DNA from 3 places in the Hydrogenophaga sp. SL48 genome. Region 2 is predicted to be linked to each of the others. Evidence: predicted binding sites of a transcription regulator. Region 2 holds the regulator's gene; each other region holds the start of a gene.
What was found. The regulator LexA, encoded in region 2, represses DNA repair genes until DNA is damaged. The targets are predictions, from matches to a motif close to ACTGTATNNNNATACAGT.
Positions count from the first base shown of each region.

Region 1 (5,395 bases), 1.6 Mb from region 2:
GCTGTCGTTCTCCATCGTCCAGAAGCACGGCGGCGCGATCCAGGTGCACTCGGCCCTGGGCCGGGGCACCGCCATCCGCGTCTGGCTCCCGGTCGACGGGCCCCAGTCACTGGCCAAAGACGCCAAGCCACCGCTGTGGGTCCCAGCGTCATGAACACGCCCTTCGAGCAGGTGCTGAGCGGGGCGGGCCCGGTGGGTTCGCTGCGGCCGCACGGCACAGGCGACACCGGGGGCCTGCCGAGCCCGCACGCCCACCCGCGCACGCTGCTGCTGGTGGACGACGAAGCGCCCATCCTGTCGGCGCTCAAGCGCCTGTTCCGCCGCGAGGGGTACCACATCCTCACCGCCACCAGTGGCACCGAGGCGCTGGCGTTGCTGGCCCAGCAGGCGGTGGAGGTGATCCTCTCGGACCAGCGCATGCCTGGCATGACCGGCATCGAGTTCCTGCGTGAGGCCCGGCGCCTGCACCCCCACACCGTGCGCATCACCTTGTCGGGCTACACCGATCTGCAATCGATCATCGAGGCGGTCAACGAGGGTGCCGTGTACAAGTTCCTGACCAAGCCCTGGGACGACGATCTCTTGCGCAACCACGTGGCGCAGGCCTTCGAGCAGAGCGAACTCGCCGCAGAGAACCGCCGTCTGGGCGAAGCGGTGCAACAGGCCAACCGCGAACTGGCCCTCGCCAATCAGCGGCTCGAACGCATGGTGCACGACGAGAGCGAGCTTCGGCGGGCCATGCAGAACGCAGCCGGTGCCTCCCGGGACGCGCTGGACGCGTTGCCCATGGCCGTGTTCGGCATCGGCGACGACGGCATGCTGGCCTACGTCAATCGCCTGGCCGTGCACCAGTGGCCGCACTGGTCGTCCGCGCTGGGGCTCGAGCCCTTGCCCTCGATGCAGCGGGTGTTGTCCGCGCTGGCATCGTCTGCGGCCTGCGACGACGACGGGTTCCGCACCGCCATCGACGGGCACCCCGCCAGGGTCTGGCTGCGCCCCATGCCCGGGCAGCGGCACCCCCTGGGTCGGCTGGTGCTGGTGCAGCTGCAGACCGAGGCCATGGCGGTGGCGGTGGCGTCGGGGAGCCTGGCGTGAGCACCACCACCCTGGACGCCCCGGCCGCCGGGCTGAAGACAGCCGCCTGGGCACGCTGCATCGGTGAACTGCCTTCGTTGCCGAGCGCCTTCATGGCGGCGGTGAAGGTCCTGAGCGAAGACGACACGCCCGCGTCGGCCTGCATCGAGGCGATCGAGCGCGACCAGGCACTGACGGTGCGTGTGCTGCACCTGGCCAATTCCGCCTTCTATGGCGCGCCGGGCCAGGTCTCGCGCATCGGCGACGCCGTGCAGATGCTGGGCCTGCGCACGGTCGCGAGCACGCTGGCCGTGGTGTCGCTGCAGGCCACGCTGGGGGCCTTGCGCTGCGAGGGCTTCTGCTTCGACACCTACTGGCGCCACACACTGTGCACGGCCCTCGCGGCCCGGGAGCTGGCCAAGGTCGCGTCGCTGGACACCGGTGAGGCCTTCTTGCTGGGCCTGCTGCACGACGTGGGCAAGCTGGTGCTGGCCATGACCAGTCCGGTGCAGGAAGCACAGGCGTTGCGGATCTGCCGCTCGGAAGGCATGTCCATGAACGAGGCGGAGCAGCACGTGTTTGGCGTGTCACATCCCGAGGTCGGCGCCGCGGTGGCCCGGCAATGGAACTTCCCTGCCAGCCTCGTCGAAGCGATCGCCGGCCACCATGCCACGGCGCCCATCCCCGCCGGGGAGCGGCTGACGCTCACCGACCTGGTGCGCCTGGCCGACCACATGGCCCATGGTCTGGAAGCCTCCCCCACCGACATTCAGTCCCTGCTGGCAGACCCGCTGTGGTCCGTCCTGGGCACCAGCGAGCAGCGCCTTCTCGATCTGGCGGAGCGCGTCAACGCCGAGCTGCAAGTCATGTCCTGCGCGTGAATTTTCTGATTGGAACGACCATGAACCATCCCCTTCAAGGCAGCATCCTCCTCGTCGATGACGAGGCGCCCATCGTCCGTTCCCTGCACCGGGCGTTGCGCGCGCCCCTGGGGAACCAGGTGAAGATCGTGACCTGCCACAGCGGATCGGAAGCCATCGAGGCGCTGCTGGCGCAACGGTTTGACGTCATCGTCAGCGACCTGCGCATGCCCCACATGGGCGGCATGGAGCTCCTGGCCATGGCCGCGGACATCCAGCCCGGGTGCCTGCGCATGATCCTGACGGGCACGGCGGACTTCAGCACCGCGCAGGACGCCGTGAACCAGTTTGGCCTCTACCGCTACCTCACCAAACCCTGGGACACCGACGAACTGGTGCGCCACATCTCGGCGGCCCTCGCCGCCAGCGTGGCGCAACGGTCCCAGCAGGACCAGGCCATGGCGTGGGCGGCCAGCCAGGGCCAGGTCAGCGCCGAAGCGCTGGAGCGGCGCAAGCTCGAAGCCCTGGAGCCGGGCATCACCCGGGTCGAGTGGGACGAGGACGGTTGCGTGATCATGAGGTAGGTATAGGAGCATCCCCCGCCGCGCTGCGCGCGACCCCCCTGAAGGGGGGCGGCACTGGCCGTCCGGCAAAGCCGGCCCGGCGGTGCCCTGGGTGGCGCGCGCCGGCCTCATGGACGACGGTTCAGAACAGATCGCCCTGCCCGCGCAGCGCTGCCGGGCGGAATTGCGTGGTGTCCAGCGGCTCACGTGTGCGGTTGAAGCCGAGCCGGTCGCAGGTCTTCACGAAGCGCTGGCGCAGCAGGTCGGCCCAGATGCCCTGGCCTTTCATGCGGGTGGCGAAGTCGGCATCGTAGTCCTTGCCGCCGCGCATGTCCTGCACGCGCGCCATCACCCGCGCGGCGCGGTCGGGGTAATGCTGTTCCAGCCACTGGCGGAACATGGGCGAGAGCTCCCAGGGCAGGCGCAGCACCTGGTAGAACGCGCGCCGTGCCCCCGCCTCAAAGGCCGCTTCCAGCACCTGCTCCATGTCGTCGTTGATGAACGGGATCTGCGGCGACACGCTCACGCCCGTGGGCACGCCCGCCTCGGCCAGGGTGCGGATGGTGCGCAGCCGCCGGTGGGGCGCGGCGGCGCGTGGCTCCAGGATGCGGGCGAGCTTGGCGTCCAGCGTGGTGATGGTCACGTACACCGCCGCCAGGCGCTGCTGCCCCATGGGCGCGAGCAGGTCGATGTCGCGCTCCACGCCGCTGCCCTTGGTCACCATGGCCAGCGGGTGACTGGCGGTGTGCAGCAGTTCCAGCACCTGGCGGGTCAGCCGCAGCCCGCGTTCGATGGGCTGGTAGGCGTCGGTCACGGTGCCGATGGCCAGCAGGTCGGGCGCGTAGGCCGGGCGCAGCAACTCGGCGCGCAAGACCTCGGCGATGTTGCGCTTGGCCACCAGCCGGGTTTCGAAATCGAGCCCCGGCGAGAGGTTGAGGTAGCTGTGCGTGGGCCTTGCGTAGCAGTACACGCAGCCCATACTTATGTTTCATCGAAATCTGCTTCCCGGAGAGACCGCCCATTTCGAAGAGCTGTAACAACGGGGCACCACCGAGTTGACCTAGCTCCATCGGACGATACCCACAGAGGCTTGTGTATACTGTATTTATATACAGATATAACACCAACAGCCGAACACACTTCGTACCAAGGTTTACCGTGGAAGACGGACAGAGAATTGTTCACTTCGTGAAGGGCCGTGGCGTTGGCTCGAATGTGCGCTCCCGGTTCGAAGCATGGGGGCGAGAGAAGAACCTCGCGCACTTCGAAGAGCAGCGAACCGCAGAACAACCCGACGAACTATTGCCCCACAGGCCCACTGATGTGCGCCTGGTCGAAGCTCACTCAATCCTGAGCCACAACGATTCCCCAGACCTAGGTTTCGAGCAAAGCATCAACCCCTACCAAGGCTGTGAGCACGGGTGCGTGTACTGCTATGCGAGACCTACACACGCCTACTTAGGTCTGTCCCCTGGACTGGACTTCGAAACCAAAATACAAGCAAAGACGAACGCTGCAGTTCTGTTGCGCAAGGAACTGTCCCGGCCAGCCTACCGTCCCAGTCTTATCGCGCTTGGTGCCAACACAGACCCCTATCAGCCCGCGGAGCGAGAGTTGCGTATCACGCGCTCTGTGCTCGAGGTTCTCGCCGAATTCAACGCACCGGTAAGCATCACAACCAAATCGGCCTTGGTGACGCGTGACATAGACATTCTTGCGGGCATGGCAGCCAAGGGGCTGGCACGGGTCAATATCTCACTAGCAACGATAGACCCCGCGCTCGCCAGGATACTGGACCCACGGGCGAACGCACCTCACCGCCGCTTGCGAGCCATCTCAGAGCTCTCCGCTGCTGGAGTTTCCGTGTCGGTGTTCGCCTCGCCCATGATTCCTGCTGTCAATGACAAGGACCTGGAGTCCATTCTGGAAGCAGCTGCAGCGGCCGGTGCCACATCAGGGAGCATGATTGTTCTCAGACTACCTCTTGAAGTACGCGACCTCTTTCTGGAGTGGCTGAACGAACACTTTCCTGACCGTGCTGCTCATGTCATGAGCCTGATAAGGCAAATGCGAGGCGGGGCTGACTACGACCCAACTTTCGGAACAAGGATGCGGGGAACTGGACAGTACGCCGCACTCCTGCGTCAACGCTTTAACGTTGCAATTCGTCGCTTCGGCTTGCAGCATCGCGCAGTAGCGCCGGAAATATCTCTCTTCCGCGTGCCTGGCCCTTCAGACGCTCAGGGAACGCTATTTCCACCATGTACATAGCGCTGGCCAATCAGAGTTCTCCCATTGGAACGATTTGCACCGCTTTGCGAACCTGCTCCGATGTATACCGATTTTTTGGAGTTGGCTCGACGTTGGTCTTCGCCTTGCGGAATGCCACGACACGATTCGCCAGAATCGAGTCTTGCCGGTCAAGGCGCACCTTCAGGCGCTTGATTTCTTCCTTTAGGTAGTCACATTGAACCTGCAAGCTGTACTCCGACAGCAGCCTGAGAGCGTCCAGAATCAAATCGCGCGCACTAGGTAGCTCACAGCCGTCGTGACTAACCAAGTTCCGCGAACATTCAGCATGACGAGCAATGGCTGATATGTCTAGACGTGGTCCCCTCAGCTTCATTCTCGAGTCAAAATTCTGAAGGGCAACCAAACTCCGCAGGGCATGGGCAAACTTCGCTTCTCTCGGCTCCTGCGGAACAAAGTTATCCAGAAGCTTGGCGACAACAACTGATGGGGCGGCAGCATGTGGTTCCACGGATTACCTCAACTTTTTAAACAAGCGAACAACCGCTAAAGACTGCAGATGCCGATTGACGGCAACTCTGTTCGTGGGGTCCTTTGCCGCGGAACTCCAGTCCTCAACACGCTTCTCCCAGTACGGCTGATGCGTGG
Region 1 is NZ_CP063400.1:3,398,496-3,403,890, forward strand. Features, by position in the region: gene IM738_RS16090 (PAS domain S-box protein) at 1-154, shown strand, start outside; gene IM738_RS16095 (response regulator) at 151-1,095, shown strand; gene IM738_RS16100 (HDOD domain-containing protein) at 1,092-1,955, shown strand; gene IM738_RS16105 (response regulator) at 1,976-2,518, shown strand; partial or broken gene IM738_RS16110 (PA0069 family radical SAM protein) at 2,640-3,473, opposite strand; gene IM738_RS16115 (PA0069 family radical SAM protein) at 3,656-4,768, shown strand; gene IM738_RS16120 (hypothetical protein) at 4,779-5,258, opposite strand; gene IM738_RS16125 (hypothetical protein) at 5,262-5,395, opposite strand, start outside.
Region 1: IM738_RS16115 (PA0069 family radical SAM protein) is a predicted target of LexA. The motif match lies at 3,596-3,613, and genes of this name have one in related genera.

Region 2 (5,395 bases):
AAGACGCCGTCAAGCTGTTCGCCTGTTTGCCCGCCGCCGGCGCGCCCCACGCCCTGTTGTGTTGGGCCATACCACTGCAGCTTCACCCCGATCCGGCCTTCTTCAATGCGCTCGATCAGCGGCTGACGGCGCTACCGCACGCGCGACTATCATCAACGCATGGACACCAAACTGCTTGAACTTCTGGTCTGCCCGGTCACCAAAGGCCCGCTGGTTTTTGATCGCGAGAAACAGGAGCTGATCTCGCGCAGCGCGCGTCTGGCCTATCCTCTGCGCGATGGCATTCCCATCCTCCTGGAACACGAAGCACGCCCCTTGACGGACGAGGAAGCTGCGCGCCCCCCCGCACCCGCAGCATGAACCGAAGCGCAGCGGAGGGCGCTGGTTTTTGCGTGCTCATCCCGGCTCGCATGGGTTCCAGCCGACTGCCCGACAAGCCACTGGCCGACATCGGAGGCGTGCCCATGGTGGTTCGGGTGGCCCGGCAAGCTGAAAAGAGTGGCGCGTCACGCGTCGTGGTCGCGGCCGACGATGAACGCATCCTGCAAGCTTGCGCCAGGCACGGGGTCGTCGCGCTGCTCACACGACCCGACCATGCCTCCGGCAGCGATCGCCTGGCCGAGGCCTGCGGGTTGCTGTCCCTCGGCGATGAGGCCGTGGTAGTGAATGTGCAGGGAGATGAACCGCTGATCGACCCGCAGCTGATTCGGGCAGTGGCAGACGAACTCGAACGGCGGCCTGACTGCGCAATGAGCACCGCAGCCCACGCCATCGACCGGGTGGCCGACTTCATCAACCCGAACGTGGTCAAAGTGGTGACCGACCGGCGTGGCACGGCTCTCTATTTCAGCCGGGCGCCCATTGCCTGGTGGCGCGATGGAATGTCCGGCGGAACGCCGCCAGAACTCCCCTCCCCTGCACCCTTGCGCCACATCGGCGTGTACGGTTACCGGGCAGGCTTCCTTCGCCGTTTCCCGACGCTGGAGGCTGCGCCGATGGAGCATACCGAGGCGCTGGAGCAGCTTCGCGCGCTCTGGCACGGCGAGCGCATCTCCGTGCATCTCGCGACCCATGCACCTGGCGCGGGCGTAGACACACCCGAAGATCTGGAGCGGGTGCGCGCACTGATCGCCGGCCGTTGACCTCCCTGGCTGTAAGCCAGCGGCGAGGTGGCCCATGCTATCCTCAAATGGTCGCCCCTCCCTGTGAAGCAGGGAGCCGCTGCCGGAGACCGGCGGTCCCGATTGAAACGCTGAAAAAAGGAAGACGATGAGACTGATTCTGTTGGGCGCTCCCGGTGCCGGCAAAGGCACGCAAGCCACCTTCATTTGCCAAAAATACGGTATCCCCCAGATCTCCACTGGCGACATGCTTCGTGCCGCAGTGAAGGCGGGCACGCCGTTGGGCCAGCAAGCCGATGCCGTGATGAAATCCGGCGGACTCGTGAGCGATGACCTGATCATCAATCTGGTCAAGGAGCGCATTGCCCAGGCCGATTGCGCCAATGGCTTCCTGTTCGACGGATTCCCCCGCACCATCCCCCAGGCCGACGCAATGAAAGCCGCCGGCGTGAAGCTCGATTACGTGCTTGAAATCGACGTGCCTTTTGACGCCATCATCGAGCGCATGAGTGGCCGCCGCTCGCATCCCGCTTCCGGGCGCACCTACCACGTCAAGTTCAATCCGCCCAAAACCGAGGGCCATGACGACGTCACCGGTGAACCGCTCATCCAGCGTGAAGATGACAAGGAAGAGACCGTGAAGAAGCGCCTGGAGGTGTACAGCGCCCAGACGCGTCCGCTGGTGGACTACTACAGCAACTGGGCCAAATCCGACGCTGGCGCCGCCCCCAAATACAGAGCCATTGCAGGCACGGGCTCGGTGGAAGAGATCACCGCCCGGGCATTCGAGGCTTTGTCGCGCTGACCAAGCCTTGTGCTACAAAAAAACCGGCCTTGGCCGGTTTTTTTGTGATTGCGGGTGGGTTCTGTCTCATTCGCTCAGGAGATCCAGTGCGAGTGCAAGGCGGGCCTTGACCGGTGACAGCCCGGCTGAGTCGTGCAAGGGGTTCGCGGCGTCGGGGATCACACGCCCCCTGGCACAACGGGTGGCGCGTATCACGCGCACGCCCCGCTGCTGCGCCTCGCGCAATGCCGCCTCCAGCGCCCGGTGAACGGTGCCGTTGCCTGTCGCCGCCACCACCAGGCCACGGGGCAGATGTGCAGCGTCCACGGCGCTCGCCGCCAGCAACGCACGAACCATCCCTCCATCGGCATCGGCATGGCTCGTCACAATGTCCACACGAGGCATTGCTTCAGCCGCTAGGACTTGGTGCAGCAACGTTGTGTCACCGGCTGAAGTCACAGAGGTCCGCTGGGGTGGATGAAACCAGCGCACTTCGCCTTCTTCAACACAGGCCATTGGGCCAGCATCGCCCGAGTCAAAGGCGTCCACCCGATAGCTGTGCACCTTGGCCACATGCTCCGCACGGTGAACCAGGCCCGCGCAAACCACGACCACCCCTGACAGATCAACACATCCCGCTGCGTTCACCGCATCCAGCAGGTTCTGTGGCCCATCTGGCACCAGCGCCGTGGAAGGACGCATGGCACAGGTGATCACCACAGGCTTGACCGGCCGAAGCACCCGCTCTAAGAAATAGGCCGTTTCTTCCAGCGTGTCAGTACCGTGCGTGATCACCACGCCCGCGACGTCCTCTCGCGCCACATGGTGGGCTACCCGCTCGGCCAAACGCTTCCACAATGCAAAGCCCATGTCCTTGCTGTCGATCTGATCAAGTTGCTCCACCTCCAGACACATGCTGGACAGCGCGGGAACGCTCGCCATCAGGTCTTCTACCCGCACTTCCCCCGCCACATACCCCACATTGTCGCTTTGACGGTTCGATCGACCGGCGATGGTGCCGCCCGTACCCAGGATCACCCGACGCTTCACTTCTTTTGTCGTAGCCACTTGTCAAGCCCTTGAAACTGGTTAAAAATACAGATACTGGATAAGAAAACAGTAACGCAACCTGCACCGCAGTCGGCCCAACCACGAGGTTCTCATGATCGAGTCGTTCCCCCCCAAACTCACTGCCCGTCAACAGCAGATTCTGGAATTGATCCAGAACGCCATTGCGCGCACCGGCGCTCCACCAACCCGTGCAGAAATCGCTTCCGAGCTGGGGTTCAAGTCAGCCAACGCGGCAGAAGAACACCTGCAGGCGCTGGCGCGAAAAGGTGTGATCGAACTGGTCAGCGGAACTTCCCGTGGCATCCGCCTGCGCAGCAGCGACCTCAGATCAATCAATGAGCAGCGGGCGCAGCAGCTTACACTGCCGCTGCCCAGCCTGACACAGCTGATGTTGCCCCTGATTGGACGTGTGGCAGCAGGTTCCCCCATCCTCGCTCAAGAGCATGTGGATCAGACCTATCACGTCGAGCGCAGCCTGTTTCAGCGCACACCAGACTACCTGCTCCGGGTCCGCGGAATGTCCATGCGGGATGTGGGCATCATCGATGGCGATCTTCTGGCGGTGCAGTCCTCAAAGGACGCAAAAAATGGCCAGATCGTGGTCGCACGCCTGGGTGATGACGTGACGGTGAAACGGTTCATGCGGCGCGAGGACCAGATCGAGCTGCACGCCGAAAATCCTGAGTACAAAACCATTCTGGTTCAACCGGGCGAGCCATTTGAAATCGAAGGCCTCGCCGTGGGCCTGATTCGCAACAGCTTTCAGATCTGACCCAGCGGGTCGATGCTGTCTCAGCAGGTGGCGGGCGTTTGGTCCATCCGGCATTGGTGTCGGCGGGACACATCCCTGTGCAGACGGCCATTGTTTTGAATCCTGCCTGTGTTCAAACCCCTGACAGGAGTTTCGCATGGGAATCCGCATCAACACCAACACTTGGCGCGCGCCGCTTCAGCTGATCGACAGCTGGTTACCAGCCCCCGAGCACAGAACCTCCGCCCACCGAGGCATTCCATCACTGTTTCAACGATTTTCCAGAGCGGGCTGGCTGGGTGGGAACCGTGTTACGTCGCCCATTGCCACCACTGCCATGGGTGGAAGCGCACCACCTGTTGCGACAGCACCTGCCCGAGTCCGTCAGGTGCAGATCATGCAAGCATCCAACGGTGGCCTGCGCACGGACGCACGGTTGGTGATTTCCGGTCGCATGGCGGACGTGTGTGCTGAACTGGATCGGCTTGCGGCACAAGAACACCCTCCTGCTGGAACCGAGGCTTGCATCTGAAGCCAACGATAATTTGTATGGCATTGGCGACCGCTTTGTCGCCCCGGATTGACGGTCCTTGCGGGCACAATAGCTCCCATGAACATTGTCATTCTCGACGACTATCAAGATGCCGTGCGCAAGCTGGATTGTGCTGCTCGGCTGGAGCCCTATCCCGCCAAGGTCTTCACGAACACCGTAAAAGGCGTTGGCCAACTCGCGGTTCGCTTGCGCGATGCCGATATCGTGGTGTTGATACGGGAACGGACACAGATTTCACGCCTGTTGGTTGAGAAGCTGCCACGGCTCAAGCTGATCTCCCAAACCGGACGTGTCGGTCAACACATCGACGTGAGTGCTTGTACCGAGCGCGGCATCGCGGTGGCCGAAGGCAATAGCTCGCCGATTGCCACCGCTGAGCTCACCTGGTCTTTGATCATGGCCTCCATGCGACGCATTCCGCAATATGTTGCCAACCTCAAACACGGTGCGTGGCAACAGTCTGGGCTGAAGGCGTCCTCCATGCCCGTCAACTTTGGACTCGGGTCGGTTCTGCACGGCAAGACCCTGGGAATCTGGAGCTATGGCCGCATCGGGAAGCTGGTCGCAGCCTACGGTCGGGCATTCGGCATGCGGGTGATCATCTGGGGAAGCGAAAGCACCCGGGCGTTGGCTGTGTCGGATGGCTACGAAGTGGCGGAGAACCGCAAGGCCTTGTTTGAGCAATCTGATGTGCTCAGCCTGCACTTGCGTTTGAGCGAACGCAGCGCAGGTTGCGTGACGCTGGACGATCTGTCTCAAATGAAGCCCACTTCGTTGCTGGTGAACACTTCGCGCGCTGAACTCATTGAGGCCGAAGCGTTGTTGACTGCCCTGAACCGGGGTCGCCCAGGCATGGCTGCCGTCGATGTGTTTGAGTCCGAACCCATTCTTCAGGGCCATGCCCTGTTGCGGCTGGAGAATTGCATCTGCACTCCGCACATTGGCTATGTTGAACTTGACAACTACGAAACCCTGTTTTCGGCAGCTTTCGATAACGTCGTCAATTACATCAAGGGAACGCCCACGAACATCGTCAATCCTGGCGCATTGCAAGTTCGCCGTTGACCCGTTCACTCAGAACGCCTTACTTGCTGCCGTCCTTGACGTCCGGGGCA
Region 2 is NZ_CP063400.1:1,839,255-1,844,649, forward strand. Features, by position in the region: gene lpxK (tetraacyldisaccharide 4'-kinase) at 1-179, shown strand, start outside; gene IM738_RS08845 (Trm112 family protein) at 160-360, shown strand; gene kdsB (3-deoxy-manno-octulosonate cytidylyltransferase) at 357-1,142, shown strand; gene adk (adenylate kinase) at 1,270-1,926, shown strand; gene IM738_RS08860 (asparaginase) at 1,993-2,955, opposite strand; gene lexA (transcriptional repressor LexA) at 3,068-3,748, shown strand; gene IM738_RS08870 (hypothetical protein) at 3,885-4,259, shown strand; gene IM738_RS08875 (D-2-hydroxyacid dehydrogenase family protein) at 4,338-5,345, shown strand; gene IM738_RS08880 (hypothetical protein) at 5,365-5,395, opposite strand, start outside.

Region 3 (5,395 bases), 530 kb from region 2:
TGCGGCTGCTCTTGGGCTCGAACACGAGCCGAACCGGCGCGTCCTTGCTGGATTCGTCGCGCACCACGTCCAGCACCATCAGCATGCTGGCTTTGAGCTGGGTCTGGTCCTGGCTCAGCGCTTTCTTGCCGGCCTTGACCTTGGGGTTGGTGATCTCTTCGATCTCTTCCAGCACGCGCTGGCTGCTCACGCCCGGCGGCAGCTCGTTGACCACCAGCTGCCACTGGCCACGGGCCAGGTCTTCGATCTTCCAGCGCGCACGCACCTTGAGGCTTCCGCGGCCCGTGCGGTAGGCGTCGGCGATGTCGCCCACCGGGCTGATGATCTGGCCGCCACCGGGGTAGTCCGGACCAGGGATCAGGGTGAACAGCTCGTCGTCAGTGAGCTGGGGGTTCTTCACGAGCGCCACGCAGGCGTCGGCCACCTCGCGCAGGTTGTGGCTGGGGATTTCGGTGGCCAGGCCCACGGCGATGCCCGAGGCGCCGTTGAGCAGGTTGAACGGCAGGCGCGCGGGCAGCTGCTTGGGCTCTTCGAACGAGCCATCGTAGGTGGGGATGAAATCCACCGTGCCCTGATCGATTTCGTCGAGCAGCAGGCCGGTGATCTTGGCCAGGCGCGCTTCGGTGTAGCGCATGGCGGCAGCGCCGTCGCCGTCGCGGCTGCCGAAGTTGCCCTGGCCATCGATCAGCGGGTAGCGCTGGCTGAAGTCCTGCGCCATGCGCACGAGCGCGTCGTAGGCCGCGCTGTCGCCGTGCGGGTGGTACTTGCCCAGCACATCGCCCACCACGCGCGCGCTCTTGACCGGCTTGGCCGCGGTGTTGCCGGAAAAGCCCAGACCCATGCGGTCCATGGCGTAGAGGATGCGGCGCTGCACCGGCTTCTGGCCGTCGCACACATCGGGCAGGGCACGGCCCTTGACGACGGAGAGCGCGTATTCGAGGTAGGCGCGCTGGGCGTAGGTGGCAAGGTTGTCTTCGCCGGGCTCAACGGGTTCGGCCGGCGCCAGGTCGGGGGTCAGGATGTCCATGGGGATTCGGTGTGGATCAGATCAGAGCGAGGCCACGGGCAGGCTGCCGCGTCGGGGCTGCATTGCAGCGGGTGACACGGTTGTCCGCCCCTCGCTCACCGCGCGGGGCGGCAGCAGGTTCTGGTGAAGTTGGGTGACCTTGCGCACGTAGTCGCGGGTCTCGGGATAGTTGGGCACCTTGCGGCCGGCGCGCAGCACGGCGCCCTCGCCCGCGTTGTAAGCCGCGATGGCCAGCTCCAGTTCGCCGTTGAAGTACTTCAGCAGCCAGGCCAGATAGCGGGCACCGGCCTGCACGTTGGTGCGCGGATCGGTCAGGCGCTCTTCCAGTGTCTGGTCGGCTTTGGAGCGCACGCCGAAGCGCTGCGCCGTGTCGGGCATGAGCTGCATCAGACCGACGGCGCCCTTGGGGCTGACCGCGCGGGTGTTGAAGCCGGACTCGGTGGCGATCACGGCCTGCAGCAGCTCGAACTCCAGCCCATGGGCATGGGCCGCTTCGCGGATGTGGTGGCGAACGGCCTTGAAATCGGGGGACACGTCGAAGCGTGCGCCGACGCCGGGCGGCGCATTGACCGCGCTGGGCGCCTGACCGCTGGGCGACACGGCCTGTGCCTTGGCACCCCGGTAGAACAGCTCATAGCGGCGATCGACCTGGTGGTCGGCGAAGTGCGTCACCCCTTTGCGATCCACGTAGCCCCAGATCTCGGCGCGAGCGGGCACGGCCGCGAGCAGCAGCCCGGCCACGGCCGACGCGACGAGCAGGCGAAACACGCGGCGCATCACACGTCCACCTCCACCGAGTCACCGTGCAGCTCCATGAGCTCGCGGCGGGAGGCCGCCTCGCCTTTTCCCATGAGCTTGGTGATCAGCGCCTCTGTTGCCGCAAAATCCATCGCGCCCAGCGTCACCTGCATCAGACGGCGGGTGTCGGGGTTGAGCGTGGTGTCCCAGAGCTGCTCGGCGTTCATCTCGCCCAAGCCCTTGAAGCGGCTGATCGGGCACTTCTCGCGCGCCACGCCGTCTTTTTCGGCCTTGTCGAGGATGGCCTGCAGCTCGCCATCGTCCAGCGCGTACTGCTTGAGCGCCGGCTTCTTGCCGCGCGCGGGCACGTCCACCCGGAACAGCGGCGGGCGCGCGACGTACACGTGGCCGGCTTCGATCAGTTTGGGGAAGTGGCGGAAGAACAGCGTGAGCAGCAGCACCTGGATGTGCGAGCCGTCCACGTCGGCATCGGACAAGATGCAGACCTTGCCGTAGCGCAGGCCGCTCATGTCGGGCGTGTCGAGCGGGCCATGTGGATCGACACCGATGGCGACCGAGATGTCGTGGATTTCGGTGTTGGCGAACAGGCGGTCGCGCTCCACCTCCCAGGTGTTGAGCACCTTGCCGCGCAGCGGCAACACGGCCTGGCATTCCTTGTCGCGGCCCATCTTGGCACTGCCACCGGCCGAGTCGCCCTCGACCAGGAACACCTCGTTGTGGGCCAGGTCGCGGCTCTCGCAATCGGTCAGCTTGCCCGGCAACACGGCCACGCCGGAACCCTTGCGCTTCTCCACCTTCTGGCCGGCCTTCTGGCGCGTCTGCGCGGCCTTGATGGCGAGTTCGGCGAGCTTCTTGCCGTAGTCCACGTGCTGGTTGAGCCAGAGTTCGAGCGCCGGGCGCACGAAACCGCCGACCAGGCGCACCGCGTCGCGCGAGTTCAGCCGCTCCTTGATCTGGCCCTGGAACTGGGGGTCCAGCACCTTGGCGCTCAGCACGTAGCTGGCACGGGCGAACACGTCTTCGGGAAGCAGCTTCACGCCCTTGGGCAGCAGCGCGTGCATCTCGATGAAGGCCTTGACCGCCTGGAACAGGCCGTCGCGCAGGCCGCTGTCGTGCGTGCCGCCGGCGCTGGTGGGGATCAGGTTCACGTAGCTCTCGCGCACCGGCTGGCCGTCTTCGGTAAAGGCGACGCACCACGAGGCGCCTTCGCCGTCGGCGAAGTTGTCGTCCTTGGCGTCGGCAAAACCTTCGCCTTCGAACAGCGGGATCACCGGGTCGCCGCTCAGCGTCTGCTGCAGGTAGTCGCGCAGGCCGGCCTTGTAGAGCCAGACCTGGGTGTCCTTGGTTTTTTCGTTCACCAGCGTGACCTGCACGCCCGGCATCAGCACCGCCTTGCTGCGCAGCAGGTGCGTCAGCTCGGCCATGGGCAGCGCGGCGGATTCGAAGTACTTGCCGTCGGGCCAGGCGCGCACGGTGGTGCCCTGCTTGCGGTCGCCCTCGCCCTTGGGCGCGATCACCAGTTGCTCGATCACGTCACCGGCTGAAAACGCCAGCCTGGCCACCTGGCCTTCGCGGTAGCTGATCACTTCCAGCCGGGTCGAGAGTGCGTTGGTCACGCTCACGCCCACGCCGTGCAGGCCGCCCGAGAAGCTGTAGGCGCCGCCCGAGCCCTTGTCGAACTTGCCGCCTGCGTGCAGGCGGGTGAACACCAGCTCGACCACCGGAGCTTTCTCTTCAGGATGCAGGCCGAACGGGATGCCGCGGCCGTCGTCTTCCACGCTCACCGAGTGGTCGGTGTGCAGCGTGACCTTGATCTTCTTGCCGTGGCCGGCCAGGGCCTCGTCGGCCGCGTTGTCCAGCACTTCCTGGATGATGTGCAGCGGGTTGTCGGTCCGGGTGTACATGCCCGGGCGCTGCTTGACCGGCTCCAGTCCCTTGAGGACGCGGATCGAGCCTTCGGAATATTCGTTGGGAGATTGGGATGCCATGGGGGCGGATTGTAAGCATCCTTGCACAAACCACTGGATGCAAATACAGATCAACCACATCTCGCGCGCCTGCCGATGCCCACAGCGCATCAATCGCGGTCCGAAATTTCAAGGCGGCATCGCCCCCGGTGACAGCGTCACGCGGCCAACTTCGCTAAAGTCGCTGGATGTCCTCCCCACCCCCTGCCCTCACCGCGCCCCGCCTGTCCGCCCTGCAGGTGCTGGCCTGCGGCGCCGCCATCGTCACCCTTTCCATGGGCGTGCGCCACGGGTTCGGTCTCTGGCTGCAGCCGATCACCCAGGACCAGGGCTGGACGCGCGAGAACTTCGCGTTCGCGCTGGCGATCCAGAACCTCTCATGGGGCCTGTTCGGCATCTTCGCCGGCATGGCGGCCGACCGCTTTGGCGCGTTCCGCGTGCTGCTGGTGGGCGCGCTGCTCTACGCGCTGGGCCTGACCGGCATGGCACTCTCTCCCACCCCGCTCACGTTCGCGCTCACCGCGGGCGTGCTGATCGGGGCGGCGCAGGCGGGCACCACCTACGCCGTGATCTACGGCGTGATCGGGCGGCAGATCCCCGCAGAGAAACGTTCCTGGGCCATGGGCGTGGCGGCGGCGGCGGGTTCGTTCGGCCAGTTCCTGATGGTGCCGGTCGAAGGCTGGCTCATCAGCGCCTTCGGCTGGCAGGAGGCGCTGCTGATCCTCGGCGGCGCGGTGTTGCTGATCATGCCGCTGGCGTTGTTCCTGCGCGAACCGGGCTTTGTGGGCGGCGCGGCACCACCCCGGGAACAAACCATTCTTCAGGCCGCGCGAGAAGCCTTCAGATACCGCAGCTTCCAGTTGCTGATGGCGGGCTATTTCGTCTGTGGCTTCCAGGTGGTGTTCATCGGTGTGCACATGCCGAGCTACCTGAAGGACCACGGCCTCTCGCCCCAGGTGGCGAGCTACGCGCTGGCGCTCATCGGCCTGTTCAACGTGCTGGGCACCTACGCCGCCGGCGTGCTGGGCCAGCGTTTCCCCAAGCGCCACATCCTGTCGTTCATCTATCTGGCCCGCGCTGTGGCGATCAGCGCCTTCCTGATCGCGCCGCTCTCGCCGGCCAGCGTTTACGTGTTCGCGGCCGTCATGGGCGTGCTCTGGCTGTCCACCATTCCGCCGACCAACGCGGTGGTGGCGCAGATCTTCGGCGTGGCGCACCTGTCCATGCTGGGCGGCTTCGTGTTCTTCAGCCACCAGATCGGCAGCTTCCTGGGCGTGTGGCTGGGTGGCTACCTGTACGACCGGACCGGCAGCTACGACATCGTCTGGTACCTCTCGATCGCGCTGGGCGTGTTCGCCGCACTGATCAACCTGCCGGTGCGCGAGTCGCCCATCACCCGCGGGCCGCAGCGCGTGTCAGGGGTCGCCGCGTGAGGCCGGTGGCCGTCCGGGCGCTGACGTGGGTCGGGGTGGTCCTCGCGCTGCTGGGCACACTCTCGCTCTACAACCGCCCGGATTTCCTGGTGAACCTCGCCGACCAGCTCTGGAGCTGTTTCTGATGCACGGCACGGAAGCACCGTCGCCCTGGGTCCGGCGCTGGGCGCACCTGGTGCCGGCCGGCGGTTCGGTGCTGGACGTGGCCT
Region 3 is NZ_CP063400.1:2,371,034-2,376,428, forward strand. Features, by position in the region: gene parC (DNA topoisomerase IV subunit A) at 1-1,027, opposite strand, end outside; gene IM738_RS11255 (lytic transglycosylase domain-containing protein) at 1,049-1,804, opposite strand; gene IM738_RS11260 (DNA topoisomerase IV subunit B) at 1,804-3,774, opposite strand; gene IM738_RS11265 (MFS transporter) at 3,942-5,186, shown strand; gene IM738_RS25930 (hypothetical protein) at 5,183-5,311, shown strand; gene IM738_RS11270 (class I SAM-dependent methyltransferase) at 5,311-5,395, shown strand, end outside.
Region 3: IM738_RS11260 (DNA topoisomerase IV subunit B) is a predicted target of LexA. The motif match lies at 3,807-3,824, and genes of this name have one in related genera.